Regions from separate parts of the Bacillus aerius genome, predicted to be linked through region 3. Evidence: riboswitches for the same ligand, from Rfam matches in the RefSeq annotation. Region 3 holds a riboswitch; each other region holds the start of a gene.

Region 1 (7,822 bases), 2.4 Mb from region 3:
ATCATGTGTGACCATGATAATAGTGGTGCCTTGTCGTTGACGTTCTTTTAAACGCCGGATTAACTCCCTCGCCGTTTTCTCATCCTGCCCGAAGGTCGGCTCATCTAAAATGAGTACATCCTGATCAAAAAGAAGCATCGTGGCAACACTTAATCTTCTTTTTTGTCCTAAGCTTAAGGTGAAAGGATGCGCATCTCTATGCTTCTCTAGGCCGAACTCTACCAATAGCTGATTCGTTTTTTCTTGCACCACAGACTCTGACCAATTTCGCTGTCTCCCACCAAATGCGATTTCATCAAACACTGTATCCTGTATAAATTGAAGTTCTGGATTTTGAAATACAAAGCCTGCTTTTTCATATAATGTTCGGTCAGACCACTTTTTCAGGTGTTTTCCTTTTAAGAAAATGTGACCTTTCTTTATTGGTTCTAAACGGATGACATGTTTAAGAAACGTACTTTTTCCGCTGCCATTTTCACCGATGATCGCAACCCAATCTCCTGCTTTTATATTAAGGTGCAGGTCATCTATAATGCTTTTTTTCCCGTAGCTTAATTGTAGATGATCTGTGCGAATAATGACCTCTCGATCTGTTGATGACAATTTCTCATGACGTTCTTTTCTCGCCTCAAAGGTTTGCAAGAGTGTTTGACTCAGTGAATGAAACGGATCTTGTAAGACATTGGACCATTTCTCGGGAAATATTTTCGGACGCCAGATGCCGGCCTCTTTCATTTCTCCCTCAAATGTATTCATCACGTCTTTTGGCGTTCCATCTGCTATGATACGGCCTTGATGATCTAATAAGATCACCCGATCCATCCACTCGATGACACCGTCTAACACATGCTCCACAAAAATCATCGTCTGATTCTGTTCAGCCGAAAGCTGCTGAAGTAATTGAAATATCTCCATTCTTCCTGCTGGGTCAAGCTGTGCTGTCGGTTCATCAAAGAACAGGACATCTGGCTCTAATGCTAGTAAACAAGCAAGCGCCAACCGCTGCTTCATTCCGCCAGATAAGGTATGAATATCTGTATTTGGGTCGACATCCAGCTGTACCTTTTTCATGAGATGCTGAATCATGTCATCCATTTGTTCACGAGGGACAGATCGATTCTCTAAGCTAAACGCAATTTCTTCATTGACTCGGTGCATACAAAACTGCGAATCTGGGTCTTGAAACATGAGACCAGTATGCCTTTGCCGCATCACTTCTCCCTGTACTTCAGCTTCCATATGCTCTGGAATAATGCCAGCAAGCACAGAAATCAGCGTAGATTTCCCGCTTCCACTTGGTCCTAATATCAGCACCTTTTCCCCCTTTTGAATAGAAAGAGATACTTGATGAAGAACGGGATTCGGCTGTTCATAAAAACGGACAGTGAGATTACTGCACGCGAGAAATGAATCCATGCTGGTCACCCTTACTTCGTTTTTCTTTCATGATGGCATATTGATTCAGCACACCCGTTTTAGATAAAGCATCCACCACAACCTTTGCCAAGCAACCACCGAGTAACATACCGCTGATGACTTGAGTGACAAGTGTCATGAGTAACACTTGAGGCGTGTAATAGCCGAATCCATTGGCAATGAGGCTATATGCCATTGCCCCTACTGCTGCAAAGGCACCAGACAACATGAGTGTCCACATGCGATATCGCTTATAGCCAAATAGAGCGAAGGCGATTTCTGCTCCAAGTCCTTGGCATACACCAATCAAAAGCGCAGAAAGACCGAAGTGGCTGCCTGTCAGTAATTCCACGGCAGCGGCAGCTGTTTCTGCGATGAGGGCAGCGCCTGGCTTTTGGATAATGTAAGCAACGATTGGACTGGCAATGACCCAAATTCCGAACATGATGTTGCCTCCTGCTGGACCGACAAGGGCTGTAATCGGTAAATAAAGAGTCGACCACCCTAAATAGATAACTCCGCATGCCACTGATAAAATGACAGCAAGAACGACTTCTTTCATCTTCCATGTCATGAAGAATGCACCTCCATTTGGACAGGCCACTCTTCGACAGTAAAGGCCATGTCCCAAAATTTATACTCAAGCTGACAGCTTAAGATGAAGTGCTGTTTCATTTTCTCCTTTTCCTTCTCACTTGCTCCTTCCGCCCACTGATCAAGCCGTTTGCAAAGCTCCACTGTAACAGAGTCCGTTAACCCGCCATAAAACGTGATCCACTCATAGAATGGATGGGCAGGGTCGGGCTCAACATCTTTAAGCATTCGTTTGCCTATTTCCCAATAGGTCCAAGGGCAAGGGAGCAAAACCGCAATGATTTCTCCTAGCGTCCCTTCCTCGGCGACTTGCAGCATGTGATGAATATAGTGATGAGCACTTGGCGCCAAAGACGCACCTTGCAGTTCATCATAAGCGACACCTGCCACTCGGCAAAGGTTTTGATGAGGATGTGTCTCACTATCAAGGACAAAAGCCATTTGTTGATGGAAAAAGGTAATGTCCTCTCTGTCTGTACATCTGCTGATGGCTGCCGCATAAATTTTAATAAAGGCATTTAAATATTCTGCATCCTGTTTGACATAATGAATGATCTGTTCCTTTTCAAGTTCTCCTGCTGCGAGTCCTCTCACAAACGGATGCTGATAAATCGCTTCAAATAATGGTTCTGCTTCTTGCCTTAATTGGGTTGAAAATGTCATAAAAAAAGCCTCCTCTTTTTCAGTTGAATAAATGAAAAAGCCACCCCGAATGGAGCGGCCTTCTTATCGATTCAATCATGAATAAGACAAGGTCCAGCTCCACTTCCCTCCGCTAGTACAAACTAGATCAGGTTCAAAGGGTCCAAGATTTCCTCTTGTCTCAGTCATACATGACTCCCCTAGTGGACTTTTGTCATTTAATTATCTTTACTCTACACATGTGGCGATTTGATGTCAACCGCCGATCTTAATTCAATGTATTGATCGTTGGCAGCTTCTCGATCCCTGCTGCATAGTAGAAATTAAGGACACTGAAGAAATCAATTGGCTTTCCTGTCTTTAAATCAACAGCCAAAATATGATCGCCGTAATTTGTCAGGTCATCAATGTCTAAACGCCTTGGCGTTGTCTTTCCGAGAGTATCAACAAAGCTGCTATGGTAGTACTGCCCACTAGCAAACGATGATTCATGATACATAAATAATGTCTCCACATCTAAGTAGACAAGAATGGCCTCAGAGGAACTCGCATATGGAGCAGAGTACGATACTGGTGCCGAAATACTTTTCACTTTTACACTGTCAACAGAATGCGTTCTCTGTTGATATTTTCCATCATATGAGAAATAAAATACACGCTCCCATTTATAATCAGCGGTCTTAGATTGTTTGTTATACACTTTTGTACCATTTGCGAAAACATCCCCATTGGCATACGAAGCAACAAAGTATTGCAATGTTGATGACAGGGATTCAGCACCTGTGAAATTTGGTGGGTTTTTTGCATTCACCTGTAATGTATATGAGTCTCCAAAGTCTCCACCGCTAGTAATACCAAACGCATAATCCCCCGCTGGTAAATTGCTTAACGCAAGCAGACTGCCTGCCGGTTGAATCAGATCCGTTGGATAAGCTTGTCCTTCTTCATAATCAATAACAAATAACTGAACGAAATAATCAGCATTTGGAGAGGTAATCCGGCTGATGAGCGCCTGAGGGGACGATGTACTTAAGAACCATAAATCAACTGGATCTTCCTCGTTTAAAACTGCCGATTGATTAATGGCTAGTCCATCAATAGAGCGAACGGCAGACGTGCGCATCTTTCCATCTGCAGCCGCTTTTCGTTTAATACTTATTCCCTTTTTCTTATCTACTTTAAATGATTTTTTTACTTCCTTCTGTTGAACCGCAGTCCCTTTATCCTGCTTTTCAAACGACTCTTGCACTTGCTGAATGGCTTTTTCAGTCAGTGGCGATACTTTTTCACTTGATTTTGGTGCATCTTCTGCTTTGATTGCTGGTGAAAATAAACCTGTTGTGACCAATAAAATAGACAGTAAGGCGGCGGTGATTTTGACATAAAATGCTCTCACAGGAACATCCCCTTTTCCCTAATTTGGGTTTTTTACCCTGTGATTATTTTACCATTTTTCTAATACTTGTTTTGGACTTTTCAGGAAATTTTTATAACAAAAAACCAGCCGTATGCGTCACGACTGGTTTTTTTGATGATTTATGCAATGGTTTTGACAAATAAGCGTGCTGTTTCTGCACTTGATCCTGGATTTTGTCCAGTAATAATTTGTCCGTCTACAACAGCGAATGGCGCAAATGCATCGCCTTTTTCAAATGCTGCCCCTTGCTCTCGAAGTTTTGTTTCCAATAAAAATGGAACTTTAGATGTCAGCTGAACAGCATCCTCTTCCTCATTTGTGAATCCTGTTATTTTCTTGCCGTCGATAAATGATTTTCCATCACGATCCTTCACATCAACAAAGGCAGAAACGCCATGGCAAACTGCCCCAACGGCTCCATTTTTGTCTGAAATCGCTAAGATCGCATCGGCAACCAATTGATTGGACGCAAAGTCGATCATTGGGCCATGTCCTCCAGCAAAGAAAATGCCATCATACTCAGCTGGGTTTACATCGGTCAGTGCCTTTGTGTCTTGAAGTAATTCATACACATCTTGATATTGTGCTGGAACTCCTTCAGGAATTGAATTTTTATCGATCGGTACTGTTCCACCTTTTATTGAAACAATTTGCACGTTGAGTCCATTTTCTTTAAAAATATGAAATGGCTCGGCTAATTCTTCAAGCCATAAGCCTGTTGGGTGTCCGTTCATTTCTGAGCTGCTTGTTGATACTAATAAAACGTTCTTGCTCAACTTTATCATCCTTTCTATTTATCATGTGACTATTTTATATTTTGCACAATTAAATATCAAGCAATCAGACTTGGATACAACTCTTTATGTTATACCCGATTTTTTAAAAAATATAGCCTCACTTCAAATCTAATCATTCTGTCACATTCTATTGACAGGGAATTTCATGTAAAATTGTGATGAAATGATATAATATGAGAAACAATTGACAGACCTCTTGCGCTAGAGGGAATTTAAAAGGAGTGGAAAAAGAGATGAAAACCTATTCGATTGTGATGATTATCATCACGCTCTGTATCATATTGGCTGTCTTTTTAATGAATCTTACGGGCGTCATGTATGGAAAAATCATATTGGCTGTCGCTGTTGCCCTTTGTCTTACGTCCATTATTCGTTTGATGGGAATGCGTAAAAGATAAAAGCCGCCCTCTAGGGCGGCTTTACCGTGTAGACAAACCCTCGCATTCGGTGTCAGTCCTGTGCTTCAGTGCTTACCAATGTCAAATTCGCTCCGATGCTCGTCCTTCCTAAACTGCAAAGGTTTTCTATCACTCTGATAGGATTATATAGCCAGGATAAGTGCAATTAATGCAAGAAAAGCTGGTAACCCTTGTTTGATGATAATCGATTTATTAGACGTCACACCGCCAAATACTGCTGCGATGAACACACAAAGAACGAAAAATAGCTGAATCATATATCCTACGGTATTCGAACCAAGAATGAGCCCCCAAATGAGTCCAGCAGCTAGAAAGCCATTGTATAGCCCTTGATTAGCAAACATCACTTTCACATTTGGATCCTTTTGTAAGTGTTCAGGCAGATTGAAAGATCTTTTCGCCATTTTTGATTCCATAAAAAACATTTCTAGTAACATGATGACAATGTGCTCTAAAGCGACAATTCCTACTAAAATCATTGCTAAAATATTCAATTTAGTGAATTCCTTTCTGATAGACGGTCTCGTATTTGTATTTTGTCCGTGTATAAATCAAAGTCTTGGATTAGCTCTAACGCCTCATGAAAACGACTTTGTGGAATTTCTTTCATTTTTCTTACACCAAATTCCTTTTTAATAAAAGCCATGATGGTATTAATATGAAGCTTACCGTGGCCATCATACTCTAAATGGCTGCAAAAAGTCTGCATCGTCCCTCGAATCACCTTTAATTGCTTGGCAGTGACACAACTCATTGGTAACGCTCATCCTTTCTTGGTTTTTTAACAACTAAAAAGAACATTGAATGAAAGAAAAACCTTCCAATCTCTATTATATAATGGTTTCATTCGGATATCAAAATAAAAAAGAACAAACATTCGATCAAAGACGAGCCATACGCTAAAAACCCATATCTTAACGTATCAAAAAGCCGGATTCATGGATAGAATCCGGCTTTTTGTTTAGTTGCTTTTAGAAATTAATACCTTTCCAACAGAACGGTCCTTACTTTGTCCGACGACTTTAAAGGATAGGCCGTATGTTGGCACATCACGTCCTGCATCCGGGTTATTTGGATTCACATAGTTCTTTTTATCACTAAATGTACGCGTTGGGCGGATATAGCGATCCTCTAAGGTTAAGCCTGTTGTCGCTGTATAATCAATATTCAGCTTCGTGCTTGGATTCAAAGAGAATGCTGCATCATGTACTTGGAAACCTGTCGCTGCAATAGAGCCGTCACTCCATTTCAACACTTGTTGATCTGCATCTACGACTCCAAGGAAGCCGTTCCCTGGATGTTTTCCAACCCAGTTATCACTGTACGATTGATCGACGTACCACACGACCAAACCGTTATTATAGCTCATCAGACTTGCTCCTCGTTTGATATGCTTTAAGCCTTTATCGACATCAGCATAAGAGCGCCATTCTAGTAAATAATACTGAGCGGCATATTGTTTTCCATTAGATTGAGAGAATCCATTAAAAGTGAACGTGGACGTTCCCTCGGCATCATCTGACCACACTTTTGCTCCATCTGCTGTAATCTTTAGATCATCTACAAATAAACCTGGCAGTGAATATCCTGCATCGGTTGTATAGCGGAATTGCAGATCGATCTTCTTCCCTGCATAAGCAGAAAGGTCAAAGGATGCATCTACCCAGCCATCTGATTTTCCATCGATGCCATTGCCTTCATTCGCTCCTGCCTCATTTCGATCATTCGTAATATTACCAGCAATGGTTGTCCATTTGTCTGTCCCAGTTTCACGAACTTCTACATACGCATAGTCATAATCTTCTTCGATATCGTACCATGCTTTAAACGTAAGCTCGGCTTTGCTTCCCTTCGACAAATCAATCCCTGATGTCGTCATGGTAGCATTCAAATTGTCACCTGTTCCGCTGAAGTATGAATATTGCCCTTGTGCGGGCTGAGTGACCACAATCTCTTTATCTGGCAAATCGACTCGAACCGCATCATGGTTGGTTCCTTTTGTTGCTGCTTCATCGATTAAAACTGTTTTGCTTTTTGTTAATGTCTTACCATCAATGGTTTTTCCAGAAAGCCAATTGCCGCCATGCAAGTTTTGAAGCATTTCTTTTGCATATGGACTAAAACCTGTTGGTTCCGTACCAGGTACTTTACCTGCCCAGCTTCCGCTTGACATGATAGACCAATAAGAAACGGGCTCTCCTCTGCCTGTGTATTGTGTATCGTATTCATCAGGCAGACCAAGATCATGTCCAAATTCATGTGTGAACACGCCTGCTGCGCCATCTTCAGGCTCAATCGTATAATCTAGAGCGCCTAACTTTCCGCCTTGACCCACTTCTGATTCAGTGTTTGGAATCTCAAATACATCACCAAGTGACCAGCGATGCGACCAAATCGCGTCAGAGCCAAGCTGTCCGCCGCCAGCTTCTTCACCTACGCCAGCGTGTACAACCATGAGGTGGTCAATGATACCGTCAGGCTCATTATAAACACCGTCCCCATCCATATCATAGCGGTCCCATTGATCATATTCACCA
Region 2 (7,822 bases), 1.6 Mb from region 3:
AAGAAATCTAGGAGGGAATGCTATGCCAGGAACAACCATATTAATTATTATTGGAATTGTGCTTGTGATTCTCATTGCACTTATTGGTGTATTTGTTTCGAAATACCGGACAGCTGGTCCAGATGAAGCATTAATCGTCACAGGAAGTTACCTCGGAAGTAAAAATGTCCACGTGGATGAAGGTGGAAACAAGATTAAGATTGTAAGAGGTGGAGGTACCTTTGTACTCCCTGTTTTTCAACAAGCAGAGCCGCTCAGCTTACTATCTAGCAAGCTAGATGTTTCAACGCCTGAAGTCTATACTGAACAGGGTGTACCGGTCATGGCGGATGGAACGGCCATCATTAAAATTGGCGGATCAATTGAAGAAATCGCCACTGCGGCAGAGCAGTTTTTAGGGAAAACAAAAGAAGATCGTGAAAATGAAGCAAGAGAAGTACTAGAAGGACACCTTCGCTCCATTTTAGGGTCAATGACAGTTGAAGAGATTTATAAAAACAGAGAGAAATTTTCTCAAGAAGTACAGCGTGTCGCTTCTCAAGATCTAGCGAAAATGGGTCTTGTCATTGTATCGTTTACAATCAAAGATGTCCGTGATAAAAATGGCTATTTAGAATCACTAGGTAAACCTAGAATTGCTCAAGTGAAACGCGATGCAGATATTGCGACAGCAGAAGCAGATAAAGAAACACGTATCAAACGTGCAGAAGCAGATAAAGATGCGAAGAAATCTGAGCTTGAGCGTGCCACTGAAATCGCTGAAGCAGAAAAAATCAATGAGCTGAAAAGAGCAGAATTCAGACGTGAACAAGATACAGCAAAAGCAAGCGCTGACCAAGCGTACGATCTTGAAACAGCTCGTAATCGTCAGCACGTAACTGAACAAGAAATGCAAGTCAAAATCATTGAACGTCAGAAGCAAATTGAATTAGAAGAAAAAGAGATCCAGCGTCGTGAGCGTCAATACGATTCTGAAGTGAAAAAGAAAGCAGATGCGGACCGTTATGCTGTTGAGCAGTCGGCTGCGGCGGAAAAAGCGAAGCGTCTTGCAGAAGCAGATGCGAAGAAATACAGCATTGAAGCAATGGCAAAAGCAGAAGCAGAGAAAGTTCGGATTGATGGGCTTGCCAAAGCGGAAGCCGATCGTGCAAAAGGGGAAACAGAAGCAGAAGTCATTAGGTTGAAAGGACTTGCGGAAGCAGAAGCGAAAGAGAAAATTGCAGAAGCATTCGAACAGTATGGCCAAGCGGCGATTCTTGATATGATTGTGAAAATGCTACCTGAATATGCGAAACAAGTATCTGCTCCACTTTCTAACATTGATAAAATTACAGTTGTTGATACAGGTGGTAACGGGGAAGGCAGCGGCGCCAACAAAGTGACCGGCTATGCGACAAACCTTATGTCCAGTCTTCAAGAAAGTCTGAAAGCTTCCTCTGGAATTGATGTTAAAGAAATTATTGAGAATTTCTCTGGCAAAGGCAATGTGAAACAAAGCATCCAAGAACTGACGAATGAAATCAAACAGCCAAGAAAAAAAGAAATCGCTGATCGTCAAATAGAAGAATAAAAATCAAAAGACACCTTCTGATAGAGGGTGTCTATTTTACTTGGGGCACATGCCGGTGTCTTTTGATAGATGAAGAGAGATTCACAAGAATGCCTGCAGATATCATCATGAACACCAATGAAGATCCGCCGTAGCTAATAAAGGGAAGAGGAATGCCTGTAATGGGGAGAAGCCCAAAGACAGCTCCTAGATTAAAGGCTGCTTGAATCATAATTTGAAAAGTAAGCCCGATCGTTAATAGCTTTCCAAATGGATCTTGTAAACCTTGAACGATTCGAACGGCGCGATACATGATGAGTAGGTAGGCACCCATCACAAACAACAGCCCCATGATTCCCAGCTCTTCACTAATGATGGCCATAATAAAATCTGTATGGGCTTCAGGAAGAAATCCTAGTTTTTGTATGCTTCCGCCTAAACCATTCCCGGTCAGTCCTCCTGAATCCATGGCGAGATAGGAATGGATCAGCTGATAACCATCTCCATCTTCATACATGAAAGGATCACGAAAAGAAGTGATCCGTTTCAAACGATAAGGAGCGGTCACAGCAAAAAAAGTGATCCCTGCCGCAGCCGTCGAACCTAGTAGAATGAGGTGGCGTGTTTTAAGTCCAGCACATAATAAGACGATACCGCAGCTCAATAAAATAGAAACTGCTGTACCTAAATCTGGCTGTTTTAAAATCAATAAAAAAGCTAGACTTAAAAGAAGAAGTGGAGGTAGTACTCCTTTTTTAAAGGATGTAATGTACGCTTGTTTCCTTGCATATACATAGGCAAAATAGATGATCATCACTAATTTCACAGCCTCAGACGGCTGGATGATCAGAGAGCCCAATTGAATCCATCGCTGTGAATTGTTTTTGACAACACCGATTCCAGGAAGCAGGACAAGGAGAAGACATAACAATGACAGCATCACAAGCCACCGAATCCATTTACGGTAAGCTTGATATGGAACAAGGGCCGCAGCGATGAAAAAGAAGAACCCAATCAAAAGCCATTGCCACTGTTTCATGAAGAAGTAGCTGCCCTGTCCATATTTTATTTCGCCTAAAGGATAACTCGCACTGTACACCATCAGTAATCCGAAGAAACAAAGACAAACAATCGTCCCAGCAAGAATGTGGTCGATTTTTTTTAGGTGAGAAAGAATCAATGACATCACCTTCAATCCCAGTTACGTCCAAACATGTAGGATGAGGACCTCAGATTGACACTAAACACAAGGCCAATGGCGATCATATTGGTTAAAAGCGCACTGCCCCCATAGCTGATAAAAGGAAGGGCAAGACCAGTCACAGGCATTAGCCCTACTGTCATCCCAACGTTTTGGAAGACTTGAAAGACGATCAGCCCAACCACCCCAGCACATATATAAAGCCCATAAAGGGTATTCGCATGCATAGCCACATGAATCATTCGATAGACCATCATAAGATATAAACAGATCAATAGGGAGGCGCCGATAAAACCAAACTCCTCGCCAATGACTGCAAATATAAAATCTGTATGGGCTTCAGGGATATTTCCCCCTTGTACTTGATTTCCTTTTGTATACCCGCTTCCTGATAATTGCCCTGACCCAATGCCAAGCATTGCTTGTTTCAGTTGATACCCATATGTCGAATCAAATTCATCTGGGGAGAGCCACCCATAAATGCGATCAAGCTGATGAGGTTTAATCACTTTTGTAAAGTGCTCAAAATGTTCATTGTGCAAGTAGGTCAAAAATGCAAGAAACGCGAGAAAAGAAGCGATTAATGCAGCGATCATCTTACTTGAAATACCTGACACAAGCATCAGTGTAAAAGCGATAGACAAGATCACAAGTGCCGTCCCCAAATCTGGCTGAATTAAAATCAGGAAAAAAGGAACAGAGGTCCAGCATATGATGTTCATTGTAGGAATCATGCTTTCTTTAAACGAAAAGCGCTGATGTTTGTATCGATTTAAAATAGCCGCTAACAGAAGAATGACAAAAATTTACATAAATTCTGATGGTTGCACTTTCATGGGCCCCAAGCTGATCCATCTTTGGGAGCCATTTTGATTCGTGCCAAAAAAATGAACGAGAATGATGAGGAAGAGACCACCTGCAAATAATCGAAAAGATAACCGCTCAAGCAGTTCATAATCAAAGTAAGCAACTGCCGCCATAAGGCCAAAGCCGACGATATACCAGAAAACTTGTCTTTTGACGAAATAAAACATATCTTGCGTTTCATACTGTCCCGATCCGCTATACACAGCCAGCAGGCTGATCACAAAGAAACAAATGACAGTGAATAATAATGCGAAGTCAATGCTGTTCTGTTTTTTCATGTCTCCGTCACCTACTATGACCTATTTGTCAGCTGGTTTAATACGACCTGCACCGCTGCAGCGTCATCAATATAGCCGATCGGAAAAATATAATCTGGTATTAAATCAACGGGCATAATGAAGTAAAGTAATGCGCCTCCCATCAACATCAATTCTCGAGAAGTCCCCCGTCCGCTCATGAACGAGCAGTACATGCTTTTCAATTGATCAAGAAATGGCCCAACACCGCTTATCATATCTATCTTTTTTTCAAAATTTGCTGAGATTGTTTCTTTTCCCTCATCTGATTGACTATAGGTTTCATATTCATTTAACTTCTGTTTCAATTCATTCTCGCTGAACGTCCCGTCATAGACATCATGATCTTTCAGCGTTCGCTCAATCTCTTCTACGGCTTGAATGAACGTATTACCGTGAACTCTTTCGTTTTTAATTGAAAATCCAGCCGTGGCCAATAGATGATCTAAAGAAATGTGGAGAGCATCTGAAAGCCGCTGTAAATGGTTCAAAGTCGGTTTTCTTTTTCCGTTCATGATTCTAGACAGTGTGGCTTTATCAATTTCTGTTTGTGTACTGAGTTCTCTTAATGAAAGAGAACGTATTTGCAGTTGTTCTTTTAAAAACTGCCGAAGCTCAGTTGTTTTAAATTCCATCTCTTTCTTCCCCCTTTTCATAAAGTTCAACTCTTCAATAGAAGAAGTCGTACCCAATATATAGGGGTGTTGACGAAATGTCAACGAATATCCATTAAGGATTGAATTTTATAAAATAGCAACTTATCATATGAAACATAGACTATAAAATGGCTAAAAGGGGTGTGCAGATGAAGGTTAGACATGCAGTACATAATGATATTCCTAAAATTGCCGAAATTCATGTGAAGAGCTGGCAAACGACTTATCACGGCATTATTTTACAAGAGTATTTAGATGCTTTGAATGTAGAGGAGCGGGAAGAGAGCTGGAGAAGCAGGTCGCTTGAAGGCACGTTTGTCGCAGAGGATGCTGACGGAGTATTTGGTTTTGCTTCCTTCGGAAAACAGCGTGATGAGAGATATTCAATATATGATGGTGAGCTTTATGCCATCTATTTGTTGCAGAGAAAACAGAAATCAGGAGCGGGTATGGCTTTGATTGCAAAAGGTGTGGATTATTTAATAGAGAAAGGCTATCAGAATATGCTGCTCTGGGTATTTGAGCAAAACTCAGCGAAGCAATTTTATCAAAAACTTCAACCTAGTTTTGCCGTCACCAGCCAGTTTGAGCTGGCTGGTGAGAACCATGAAGAAATAGGGTATGGATGGGAACTGTCTGTCCTAAGTGATCATGTTCAACAGATTATATCGTCAGCTTCCAGTAATAATGAGAGAAAAAAGTAAAAAGGGTGGCGAGTAAAATATAAGATATAAAAGGAGAAGCCTCTACTTTTCCTTTCACACCTGCTATTTTTAATGCCTCATAGAAACTTGCCAAAAAGTAGGCGAGACTGAGGATGTAACAGCACAGCATAATGGAGTAAGGATTCATTGTCGTACCTCCAGCATGAAATCTTCTACTATTAATAGATTCAATAGAGCAGCAAATTATGCATAAAAAAATAACCCGCTGAAACAGCTGGGTTATTTTTGTCGAGGAAAAACCAAACGAGACGCACTAGGGATGAGTAAACAAAGAACAATACTACAAATGATAAATGAAGGAATCATATATGTGCTGTTATAAACTAATGAATACACCCAGCCTGGTGTTCCTTTTGGTGCATAATGAGAAAAGAAAACTACACCTGAAATAAAGAACGTCAGCAGTCTGAAGAAACTGGCGACAAATACAGCTAGGATAATATAGAAGAATTGTTTCTTTCGCTGTTTATCCTGAATGGCTTTTTTAATTGATCCTGAGAATAGCCCGCTTAAACAAATCACAACAGATGCGACAAAGTAATCGAGAAATCCTTGTACAGGTGTAGCAATAATAGGATTGTTCATCAGCTGCAGTCCTGCGATTAACACACCGATGATAAATCCAGCAGACACGCCCCATCTAATGGACATGAGAATGACAGGAATCATGATCAGTGCAATTGACCCGCCGTTCGGCATTCTTAAAAAGAGACCTGATAAATAATCTAAAACAAGTGCAAGAGAAGTCATGATGGCGATCTCCATCAGTCGTACTAATTGATTTGATTGCTGCATAAAAAAATCCCCTTTTCACGAATTGTGCAAGGAGAGACCATGTCAGGATGAGTATGTGATTCATAGAAAAACATATCGGCTTGAATACAATGCATGTATGCAAGTGATTCCACATTCCTACTTCAGTATTAACTGACAGGTTCAAAGGGTCAGAACAACGAATTGTTCACTCTCAGCACAAAGCTCCCCCTGCGGTTATTTAATTTCAATCTATTATAAATATACTAAAGACCTACAGGATCAACAATAGTGAATTACGGAGTTAAGCCCTTTTTGTACGAATATATAGGAAGAGATCAAGAAAAATAAATTATTTAGAAAAAGTACTTGTTTCTTCTTTTAAAAGGTGTTATATTTGTATTCGCCGCTGAAACAGCGCGGTTGAGAAATAACATTCAAGAAAAAAGTTGTTGACTTCATCTTGATAGAATGTTATATTAATAAAGTCGCCTCTGAGCGAAAATGAAGATGATCTTTGAAAACTAAACAAGACAAAACGTACCTGTTAATTCGAGTTTTTATAAAAAAATCCTATGATACATCATAGGTAGTCAGTCAAACTGGCGAGGCAGGAAATGATCACATGCTAAGTTCGCTACATCGTGTAGCAACGCATGTGTGATATGCATCCTGCATACCTCGGAGAGTTTGATCCTGGCTCAGGACGAACGCTGGCGGCGTGCCTAATACATGCAAGTCGAGCGGACAGAAGGGAGCTTGCTCCCGGATGTTAGCGGCGGACGGGTGAGTAACACGTGGGTAACCTGCCTGTAAGACTGGGATAACTCCGGGAAACCGGAGCTAATACCGGATAGTTCCTTGAACCGCATGGTTCAAGGATGAAAGACGGTTTCGGCTGTCACTTACAGATGGACCCGCGGCGCATTAGCTAGTTGGTGAGGTAACGGCTCACCAAGGCGACGATGCGTAGCCGACCTGAGAGGGTGATCGGCCACACTGGGACTGAGACACGGCCCAGACTCCTACGGGAGGCAGCAGTAGGGAATCTTCCGCAATGGACGAAAGTCTGACGGAGCAACGCCGCGTGAGTGATGAAGGTTTTCGGATCGTAAAGCTCTGTTGTTAGGGAAGAACAAGTGCAAGAGTAACTGCTTGCACCTTGACGGTACCTAACCAGAAAGCCACGGCTAACTACGTGCCAGCAGCCGCGGTAATACGTAGGTGGCAAGCGTTGTCCGGAATTATTGGGCGTAAAGGGCTCGCAGGCGGTTTCTTAAGTCTGATGTGAAAGCCCCCGGCTCAACCGGGGAGGGTCATTGGAAACTGGGAAACTTGAGTGCAGAAGAGGAGAGTGGAATTCCACGTGTAGCGGTGAAATGCGTAGAGATGTGGAGGAACACCAGTGGCGAAGGCGACTCTCTGGTCTGTAACTGACGCTGAGGAGCGAAAGCGTGGGGAGCGAACAGGATTAGATACCCTGGTAGTCCACGCCGTAAACGATGAGTGCTAAGTGTTAGGGGGTTTCCGCCCCTTAGTGCTGCAGCTAACGCATTAAGCACTCCGCCTGGGGAGTACGGTCGCAAGACTGAAACTCAAAGGAATTGACGGGGGCCCGCACAAGCGGTGGAGCATGTGGTTTAATTCGAAGCAACGCGAAGAACCTTACCAGGTCTTGACATCCTCTGACAACCCTAGAGATAGGGCTTTCCCTTCGGGGACAGAGTGACAGGTGGTGCATGGTTGTCGTCAGCTCGTGTCGTGAGATGTTGGGT
Region 3 (7,822 bases):
TGTTTGTTCGGTTTTTTGCCAATATCCTTTTCCTTCATCGCTGCGTGTGCAATGATCAGTTCATTCGGAATCAGTACATCATAAAGCGGTGCCTTTTCAAATAAATGTTTAAATTCACGTGATAAAATGGTTTGTTCATCATGCGGCAGGTTTTTGATTTCGTTCACCGTTGTTTCAATGCCATGCAGTAATTTTACGGGATTTCCTTTCAAATAGCGATACAGCTTAAAACAATGGTTGCCAGGCACATAGCGGATTGCGCCCTTAGAATAGGCGTGTATGACAAATTGCATGACGGCAACTGATCGAGGGCCGCGGTCTGTTAAATCACCAACAAGGGCCAGTGTTCTCTTATCAGGGTGGACAGGTAGTCCATGTTTGAGTTCGTATCCTAGTTTGTGTATGAGGGTAAGCAGCTCTTCGTAGCAGCCGTGGATATCGCCGATGATATCGAATTTCATAAAGGTTCCTCCTGATTTTTTCATCCATTTATCGGATATAAAGAAGTTTGAATTTTAGAAAATATAACGAATGGCTTTCATTTCATTTGGGCAATTGTTAGAATCAATGCTTTAACGTAAAACTTAAAAATTAAACATGAATGTTAGGAGGCTTTAGCCAATGGAGCATACATCTGTTTCATCACTCGTTGTCGTTATTATTGTAGCCTTTTTCACCCCCATTTTATTGCACCGATTTAAGCTGACCATCCCGGTCGTTGTCGCTGAAATCATCATGGGGCTCATCATTGGAAAAAGCGGTCTTCAACTAGTTGTTGAACACGACGCATGGCTAGATACGTTATCCATGCTAGGTTTTATTTTTCTTATGTTTTTAAGTGGACTTGAAATAGATTTTTCTTCTTTTGAATCAAAGAAGAAAGCGCGAGAACTGCCAAATGGTTTAAAAGAACCGAATACATTTAAAACAGCGACCATTATTTTTGTTGGCGTATTTTGTATGTCCTTTATCCTGTCTTATGCGTTTGTCCTTGCAGGATTTATTCAAAATGCCTTTTTAATGACGCTTATTATTTCCACCATCTCATTGGGTGTGGTAGTTCCTACCTTAAAAGAGGAAAAGTTGATGCAGACGAATATTGGTCAAATCATTTTGCTTGTAGCCGTCATTGCTGATTTGGTGACAATGATTTTACTTGCTGTGTTTTCCTCCATTTATGGCGATGGAACAGGGAACATGTGGTTGCTCTTATTATTATTTGCGGCAGGTATTCTTCTTTATTTATTTGGCCGGGTATTTAAGACAAAGTCCATTTTTCAGTCCATGTCAAAAGGAACGGTGCAAATTGGGACAAGAGCCATCTTTACTCTCATTATAGTCTTAGTTGCCTTATCTGAATCACTCGGTGCTGAAAATATTCTTGGGGCTTTTTTAGCAGGTGTGCTTGTGTCTCTTCTTTCGCCTAATAAAGAGCTCGTACAGCAGCTGGACTCGTTTGGCTATGGATTTTTAATTCCGATCTTTTTTGTGATGGTCGGTGTGGACCTGAATATATGGTCACTCTTTAAAGATCCAACCATCATGATCATGATTCCGCTACTGTTTATCGCATTATTGCTTAGTAAACTCGTTCCGATTCTTTATTTAAAAAAATGGTATGACATGAAAAAAGTCATCGGTTCTGGTTTTTTATTAACCTCGACGTTATCCCTAGTTATTGCTGCTGCAACGATTGGTGAGCGGCTTGGTGTCATTGATCATAAAATGTCAGGAGCCCTTATTCTAGTCGCTGTGCTCACGAGTGTTTTAACGCCTGTTTGGTTTAAGGCGTTATTTAAACAAGAACGTGAAACCAATCATAAAAAGCGTGTGACGTTTATTGGAGCGAATCAGCTGACGTTACCTGTGACGCTTGATTTGCATCAGGATGAATATGACATCCGTATTTTACACGTCTTTCAGGAAAATAAAGAAGCCTTGCTTGCTGACTCCATCTTTGAAGTTGAAGCGATTGAACAATATGACGATGATACGCTCAGGCAGGCTGGCATCGGTCAAGAGGATGTACTCGTTGTGGCTACAGGCAGTGAAACGAAAAATAAGGAAATTGCTTTATTTGCAAAAGAAGAAGGGTCTAAACAAGTCATTGCAAGTGTTAACAAAGCGGAAGCCGAGCTGACTTTAAAGGAAGCAGGGATCGATACCTTTTCTAACTTCTTATCATCTAAAACGGTGCTGAGGGCATTGATTGAAGCACCTGATGCGATTCGCTTGTTAACAAATGAGGATTCTTCTTTGTATCAAATTCAAATGAACAATCATCGGTATCATAATGTCATGCTGAGGGAATTTCCTTTTACCGGCGATTTGGTGTTTGTCCGTATTTTTAGAGGAATTGACAGCTTAGTACCGCATGGGGATACGACGCTTAGAAGCGGTGACCGCGTGCTTGTGTCTGGCTCCCGGGAGTATGTGGCAGGACTTAGAGCCCAATTAGAGTTGCAATGAACCCTTGACCGATGAACAAATCCTGATTAAGATAGAGGTACAACAATATATGTTTGATCCACTAGGGGAGTCCTTTAAAAGGGCTGAGATAAAAGTGTAGACTTTTAGACCCTCATTACCTGAACAGGTTCATACCTGCGTAGGGAAGTGGTGCGGTGTTTGACTATGCTTTTTACAAATTCCAAACCACTTTCCACGCGGAAAGTGGTTTTTTTATATGGAAAAACAGGAGGAGAGGAACATGACATTTTCGAACGAATGTAAAGAAGCAGCAGCTAGATGGTGGAATGGGAGCTTTACACACCCTTTTGTGAAAGGGATTGGTGATGGCACACTTTCACTCGATCGTTTCACTTATTATGTGATGCAGGATTCGTACTATTTAACTCATTTTGCAAAAGTACAATCGTATGGAGCCGCTATTAGTGAGGACTTACATACGACAGGCAGAATGGCATATCATGCGCAGGGTACGTATGAAGCAGAGCTATCACTGCATAGAAAGTTCACAGAACTGCTCCAGATCTCTGATGAAGCGCTGGCAAACTTTAAACCTTCTCCAACTGCTTATGCATATACCTCGCATATGTACCGATCTGTGAAAAGCGGTCGTTTTGAAGAAATTTTAGCCGCATTATTGCCGTGCTACTGGCTTTATTATGAGGTAGGAGAAAAACTGAAACAAACAACGCCTGACCATCCGATTTATCAAGAATGGATTTTGACATATGGCGGGGATTGGTTTAAAGAGCTTGTTTTTGAACAGGTGAACCGTTTTGATGAACTTGCAGAAAAAGCGCCAGAACATGTGCGGGCTAATATGAAAGAAAATTTCGTGATTTCGAGCTATTACGAATACCATTTCTGGGAGATGGCGTATGAAAAAGAAATGTGGCAGACAGCATGCTTAGATGGGGTTGGTGCAAATGGAACTCCATGCAGTGACAAATGATACGCTTCCTGTCAGGGAGCTCATCAAGCAAATAAAAGACATTGCGTCTGAAGTAGACTTTATTCATATTCGTGAACGATCGAAGGCAGCAGGTGAGCTGGTTCACCTCGTGAAACAACTCCTAGCAGAAGGTGTTCCGAAAGAAAAGCTGATTATAAATGACCGAGTTGACGTTGCGCTGCTGACCAATATTCACCAGGTTCATCTTCCAGGACACAGCTTTTCGCCAAAGGAATTAAGACAAAAATTTCCTCATCTCCATGCGGGGGTATCGGTTCATTCGATAGAAGAAGCCAAAGCAGCAGAGAAGAACGGGGCAGAGTATGTCATGTTTGGGCATGTGTATGATACCGCATGCAAACCCGGACTTCAGGCGAGAGGCATAAAGGTTGTGGAGGAAATGACTTCTGAGCTGTCCATTCCAGTCGTTGTCATTGGTGGAATCACACCAGAACGACTGCCAGAATTGATGCATGTTGATTTAAAGGGAATAGCCGTCATGTCGGGAATTTTTGCTCATCCTCAGCCGCGCAAAATGGCGCAAACATTTTCTAAAAAGCGAAAGGAGAATCCTTATGAACAAGCATTATGATGTTGCAATCATTGGTGGTGGAATCATAGGGATGTCGATCGCTTATCACCTTGCAAAAGCAGGAAAGCAGATTGTCTTATTTGAGGCAAATGAGATCGGGAAGCAAACGACGAGTGCGGCTGCTGGCATGCTGGGTGCACATGCTGAAGGAGAAGGTGATGAGGATATTTTCTTTCAAGTAGGCAGACAAAGTCAGGCTTTATATGAAAAATTAACGGTCGACCTTCAGCATGAATCGGGCATTGATATTCAGACATCAGTGGGCGGGATTATGAAGGTGGCTTTTACAGAACAAGAAAAACGAGCGCTTTGCCGGATGCAGCATTTGCCCACATTTGAATGGCTTGAAGCAAGCGGCGTAAAAGAACGTATGCCTCAAATTGCAGATGACATCGTAGGAGCAGGATTGATAGCAGATGATGTCCATGTCGAGCCATATGCGGTGTGCAGGGCTTTTTGGCAGGCGGCTGTTCGGCACGGAGCGGATGTGAAGGAGTTTACCCCCGTTATCGATGTGAAGAGGGGAAAAGAAACTTTGACAGTCAGTACAGCTAAAGGCATCTTCACATGTGATCATCTGACTGTAGCAAGTGGTGTATGGTCAGGCCGTTTTTTAGAAGAACTGGGGTTATCACACTCTCTCTATCCTGTAAAAGGAGAATGCGTGTCTGTTTGGAATAACGGTCCAGCGCTTGCACACACCATCTATCATGATCATTGTTATATCGTTCAAAGGGATAGCGGTAAGCTAGTGATTGGTGCAACGATGATACCGAATGACTGGCAGGCCGTTCCGACACTTGGCGGTATTGAAGCAGTTATTCACAAAGCATCTCAGCTCATGCCTTCTATTCGAGAGATGCCGATTGATCAATGCTGGGCAGGTCTACGGCCAGCGACAAGCGACCGGCACCCCTATATCGGAAAACATCCAGAAGACGAGCGTATTCTTTTTGCAACGGGACATTACCGAAATGGCATTTTACTTGCGCCAATTACGGGGGAAATCATTCGCGGCTTAATAGCGGGCGAGTCTGTTCACAAGGAATGGCTTCATGCGTTTCGTATTGGGCGAAAGGAGGCATTGTTCGTATGAAAATTCAATTGAATGGAAGAATGGTTGATTTCGATAAGGAAAATGGCACGATTTTTGATCTGCTATCAGCGTATCAACTTGAAAACCGAGTGGTGATCGTTGAAAAGAACCAAGAAATTATAGATAAAGAAGCCTTTCAACAGGTAAAAATTCAACCAAATGACACGATTGAAATCGTTCACTTTGTAGGAGGAGGATGACAACATGCTGCGCATTGGCGGAAAAACATTTACATCAAGACTATTACTAGGGACAGGAAAGTATCCATCATTTGAAGTTCAAAAAGAGGCGGTCAACGTATCAGAAGCTGAAATTTTGACCTTTGCTGTGCGAAGAATGAACATTTTCGAAGCAACTCAGCCTAATTTTTTGGAACAGCTGGATTTATCTAAATATACGCTGCTTCCGAATACAGCTGGTGCAAGTACAGCAGAAGAGGCAGTTCGTATTGCTCGCTTAGCGAAGGCTTCTGGACTGTGTGACATGATCAAAGTAGAAGTCATTGGCTGCTCAAGGTCTCTTCTGCCAGATCCAGTCGAAACGTTAAAAGCATCTGAAATGCTATTAGAAGAAGGTTTTATCGTGCTGCCATATACATCAGATGATGTGGTGCTGGCAAGGAAATTAGAAGAACTTGGTGTTCATGCCATTATGCCAGGTGCTTCTCCAATTGGATCAGGTCAAGGATTGCTCAACCCTCTGAATCTATCGTTTATTATCGAACAGGCAAAGGTGCCAGTTATTATTGATGCGGGTGTAGGTTCTCCGAAGGATGCTGCTTATGCGATGGAATTGGGCGCTGATGCTGTATTACTGAATACAGCCGTGTCTGGCGCAAAGGACCCTGTGAAAATGGCTAAAGCGATGAAGCTGGCGATTGAATCTGGAAGACTCGGTTTCGAGGCAGGCCGTATTCCACTCAAAAACTATGGAACAGCCAGCAGTCCGCAGGAAGGAATGCCAGCATTTTGAGCACACGTTATTCACGCCAAGAGCTTTTTAGGCCGATTGGAACAGAAGGACAAAAACGGCTACATGCCTCAAAGGCCGTCATTATTGGGGCTGGGGCACTTGGAACAGCGAGTGCTGAAATGCTCGTCCGTGCCGGCGTAGGATCTGTCACCATTTTGGATAGAGATTATATTGAATGGAGCAACCTGCAGCGTCAGCAGCTATACACAGAACAAGATGTTCTTGATCGGCTGCCAAAGGCTGTGGCTGCTGAGAAAAGGCTCAAGCAGGTGAACAGTGACGTTCATGTGAGAGGAATCGTCATTGACGTGACCGCTCAAAATAATGATGAGTACGTCAGCGGGGCATCCATCATCGTGGATGCAGCGGATAATTTTGAGGTGAGAATGATTGCGAACGATGCGGCCGTCAAACATCAAATTCCGTTCCTTTACGGAGCCTGTGTAGCAAGCTACGGTATTCAATTCACAGTGATTCCTGGTGAAACACCATGTTTACACTGCCTGCTTGAGCATTTACCTGCACAAGGCATGACATGTGATACAGCAGGCATTATTAGTCCAGTTGTGCAGCAGGTTGCGGCCTATCAAGTGGCGGATGCACTGAAGCTTTTAACAGGACACCACATCACGCCGGTATTAAGATCGTTTGATTTATGGACAAACGAGCGATCTGATATTCGATCCGTTACGTCTTTAAAAAAGAAACAATGTCCAAGCTGCGGTCTTAAGACATACCCATTTCTCTCATATGATCAAAGAGCAAAAGCAGATGTATTATGTGGACGAAATACCGTACAAATTCGCAGTGCACTAGGGGCACCCCCGGCGCTGCATGAAGTAGCCCGTCAGCTAAAGAAAGCAGGAATGGATGTGCTGGAAAATCCTTATTTGCTTTCGTGTCAGAAGGATGAGTACAAGCTTGTTTTATTCAAAGATGGCAGAGCGCTTGTCCATGGGACAAATGATATTGCGAAAGCGAGAACGATTTATCATCAATGGATTGGCTAATGAGAGGGTGAGATGACATGACGATTAAAAAAGCATTAACCATCGCAGGTACTGATTCTGGTGGTGGAGCAGGTATTCAAGCAGACTTGAAAACCTTTCAGGAGCTTGGTGTGTACGGAATGTCCGCCATTACGGCCATTACAGCGCAAAACACACTTGGTGTTCACGGTATTTATCCACTGTCTATCGAGGCGCTCGAAAGTCAAATTGATGCAGTAGCAGAAGACTTGTTGCCAGATGCCGCTAAAACAGGGATGCTGTGGAGTGCCGACATGATCAGTGTCGTTGCTGAAAAGACGAAGCAATATGACTTGAAACTAATTGTCGATCCAGTCATGATTGCCAAAGGAGGCGCTTCTTTATTAAATGAAGATGCGGTCTCTGCTATGAAAACACAGTTACTACCTGTCAGTTATGCAGTCACACCGAATCTCCCTGAGGCAGAAGTGCTGACAGGCATGCGCATTCAGACAAAAGACGATCGTCATAGAGCAGCAGAACGACTTTATGAGCTTGGCACGTCCTATGTTGTGATTAAAGGAGGTCATAGTCCTTCAGGCGGCCTCATTACAGACCTTTTGTACGATGGAAAAAGCTTTTTTGAACTCACGAATGAACATATTGATACACCACATACACACGGAACAGGCTGTACATTTGCAGCGGCATTAACGGCAGAAATAGCAAAAGGTCGTTCCATGAAGGAAGCCTTTGAAACGGCAGAAACCTTT

Evidence for each region. Region 3 has a riboswitch for thiamine pyrophosphate ahead of tenA (thiaminase II). Riboswitches for the same ligand answer to the same signal wherever they lie in the genome.
Region 1: linked by a shared signal. The riboswitch ahead of tenA (thiaminase II) and the one ahead of tenA (thiaminase II) in region 3 are both predicted to bind thiamine pyrophosphate.
Region 2: linked by a shared signal. The riboswitch ahead of thiT (energy-coupled thiamine transporter ThiT) and the one ahead of tenA (thiaminase II) in region 3 are both predicted to bind thiamine pyrophosphate.

Annotation. Positions count from the first base shown of each region.
Region 1 covers NZ_JARYHO010000001.1:3,602,845-3,610,666, forward strand. Annotated here, with positions in the region: gene M2353_RS18700 (ABC transporter ATP-binding protein) at 1-1,416, opposite strand, end outside; gene M2353_RS18705 (ECF transporter S component) at 1,391-1,990, opposite strand; gene tenA (thiaminase II) at 1,987-2,673, opposite strand; TPP riboswitch at 2,761-2,864, opposite strand; gene M2353_RS18715 (hypothetical protein) at 2,921-4,048, opposite strand; gene M2353_RS18720 (type 1 glutamine amidotransferase domain-containing protein) at 4,189-4,845, opposite strand; partial or broken gene M2353_RS18725 (hypothetical protein) at 5,070-5,264, shown strand; gene M2353_RS18730 (DUF1304 domain-containing protein) at 5,408-5,779, opposite strand; gene M2353_RS18735 (ORF6C domain-containing protein) at 5,776-6,039, opposite strand; gene M2353_RS18740 (immune inhibitor A domain-containing protein) at 6,247-7,822, opposite strand, start outside.
Region 2 covers NZ_JARYHO010000001.1:2,795,965-2,803,786, reverse strand. Annotated here, with positions in the region: gene M2353_RS14530 (NfeD family membrane protein) at 1-11, shown strand, start outside; gene M2353_RS14525 (flotillin lipid rafts scaffold protein FloT) at 23-1,570, shown strand; gene ftsW (putative lipid II flippase FtsW) at 1,602-2,735, opposite strand; partial or broken gene rodA (rod shape-determining protein RodA) at 2,741-3,895, opposite strand; gene M2353_RS14510 (DUF1232 domain-containing protein) at 3,910-4,548, opposite strand; gene M2353_RS14505 (GNAT family N-acetyltransferase) at 4,719-5,273, shown strand; gene thiT (energy-coupled thiamine transporter ThiT) at 5,514-6,089, opposite strand; TPP riboswitch at 6,187-6,289, opposite strand; rRNA gene M2353_RS14495 (16S ribosomal RNA) at 6,726-7,822, shown strand, end outside.
Region 3 covers NZ_JARYHO010000001.1:1,153,111-1,160,932, forward strand. Annotated here, with positions in the region: gene prpE (bis(5'-nucleosyl)-tetraphosphatase PrpE) at 1-461, opposite strand, end outside; gene M2353_RS05845 (monovalent cation:proton antiporter family protein) at 622-2,469, shown strand; TPP riboswitch at 2,523-2,632, shown strand; gene tenA (thiaminase II) at 2,711-3,421, shown strand; gene tenI (thiazole tautomerase TenI) at 3,396-4,013, shown strand; gene thiO (glycine oxidase ThiO) at 3,997-5,109, shown strand; gene thiS (sulfur carrier protein ThiS) at 5,106-5,309, shown strand; gene M2353_RS05870 (thiazole synthase) at 5,314-6,081, shown strand; gene M2353_RS05875 (thiazole biosynthesis adenylyltransferase ThiF) at 6,078-7,091, shown strand; gene thiD (bifunctional hydroxymethylpyrimidine kinase/phosphomethylpyrimidine kinase) at 7,109-7,822, shown strand, end outside.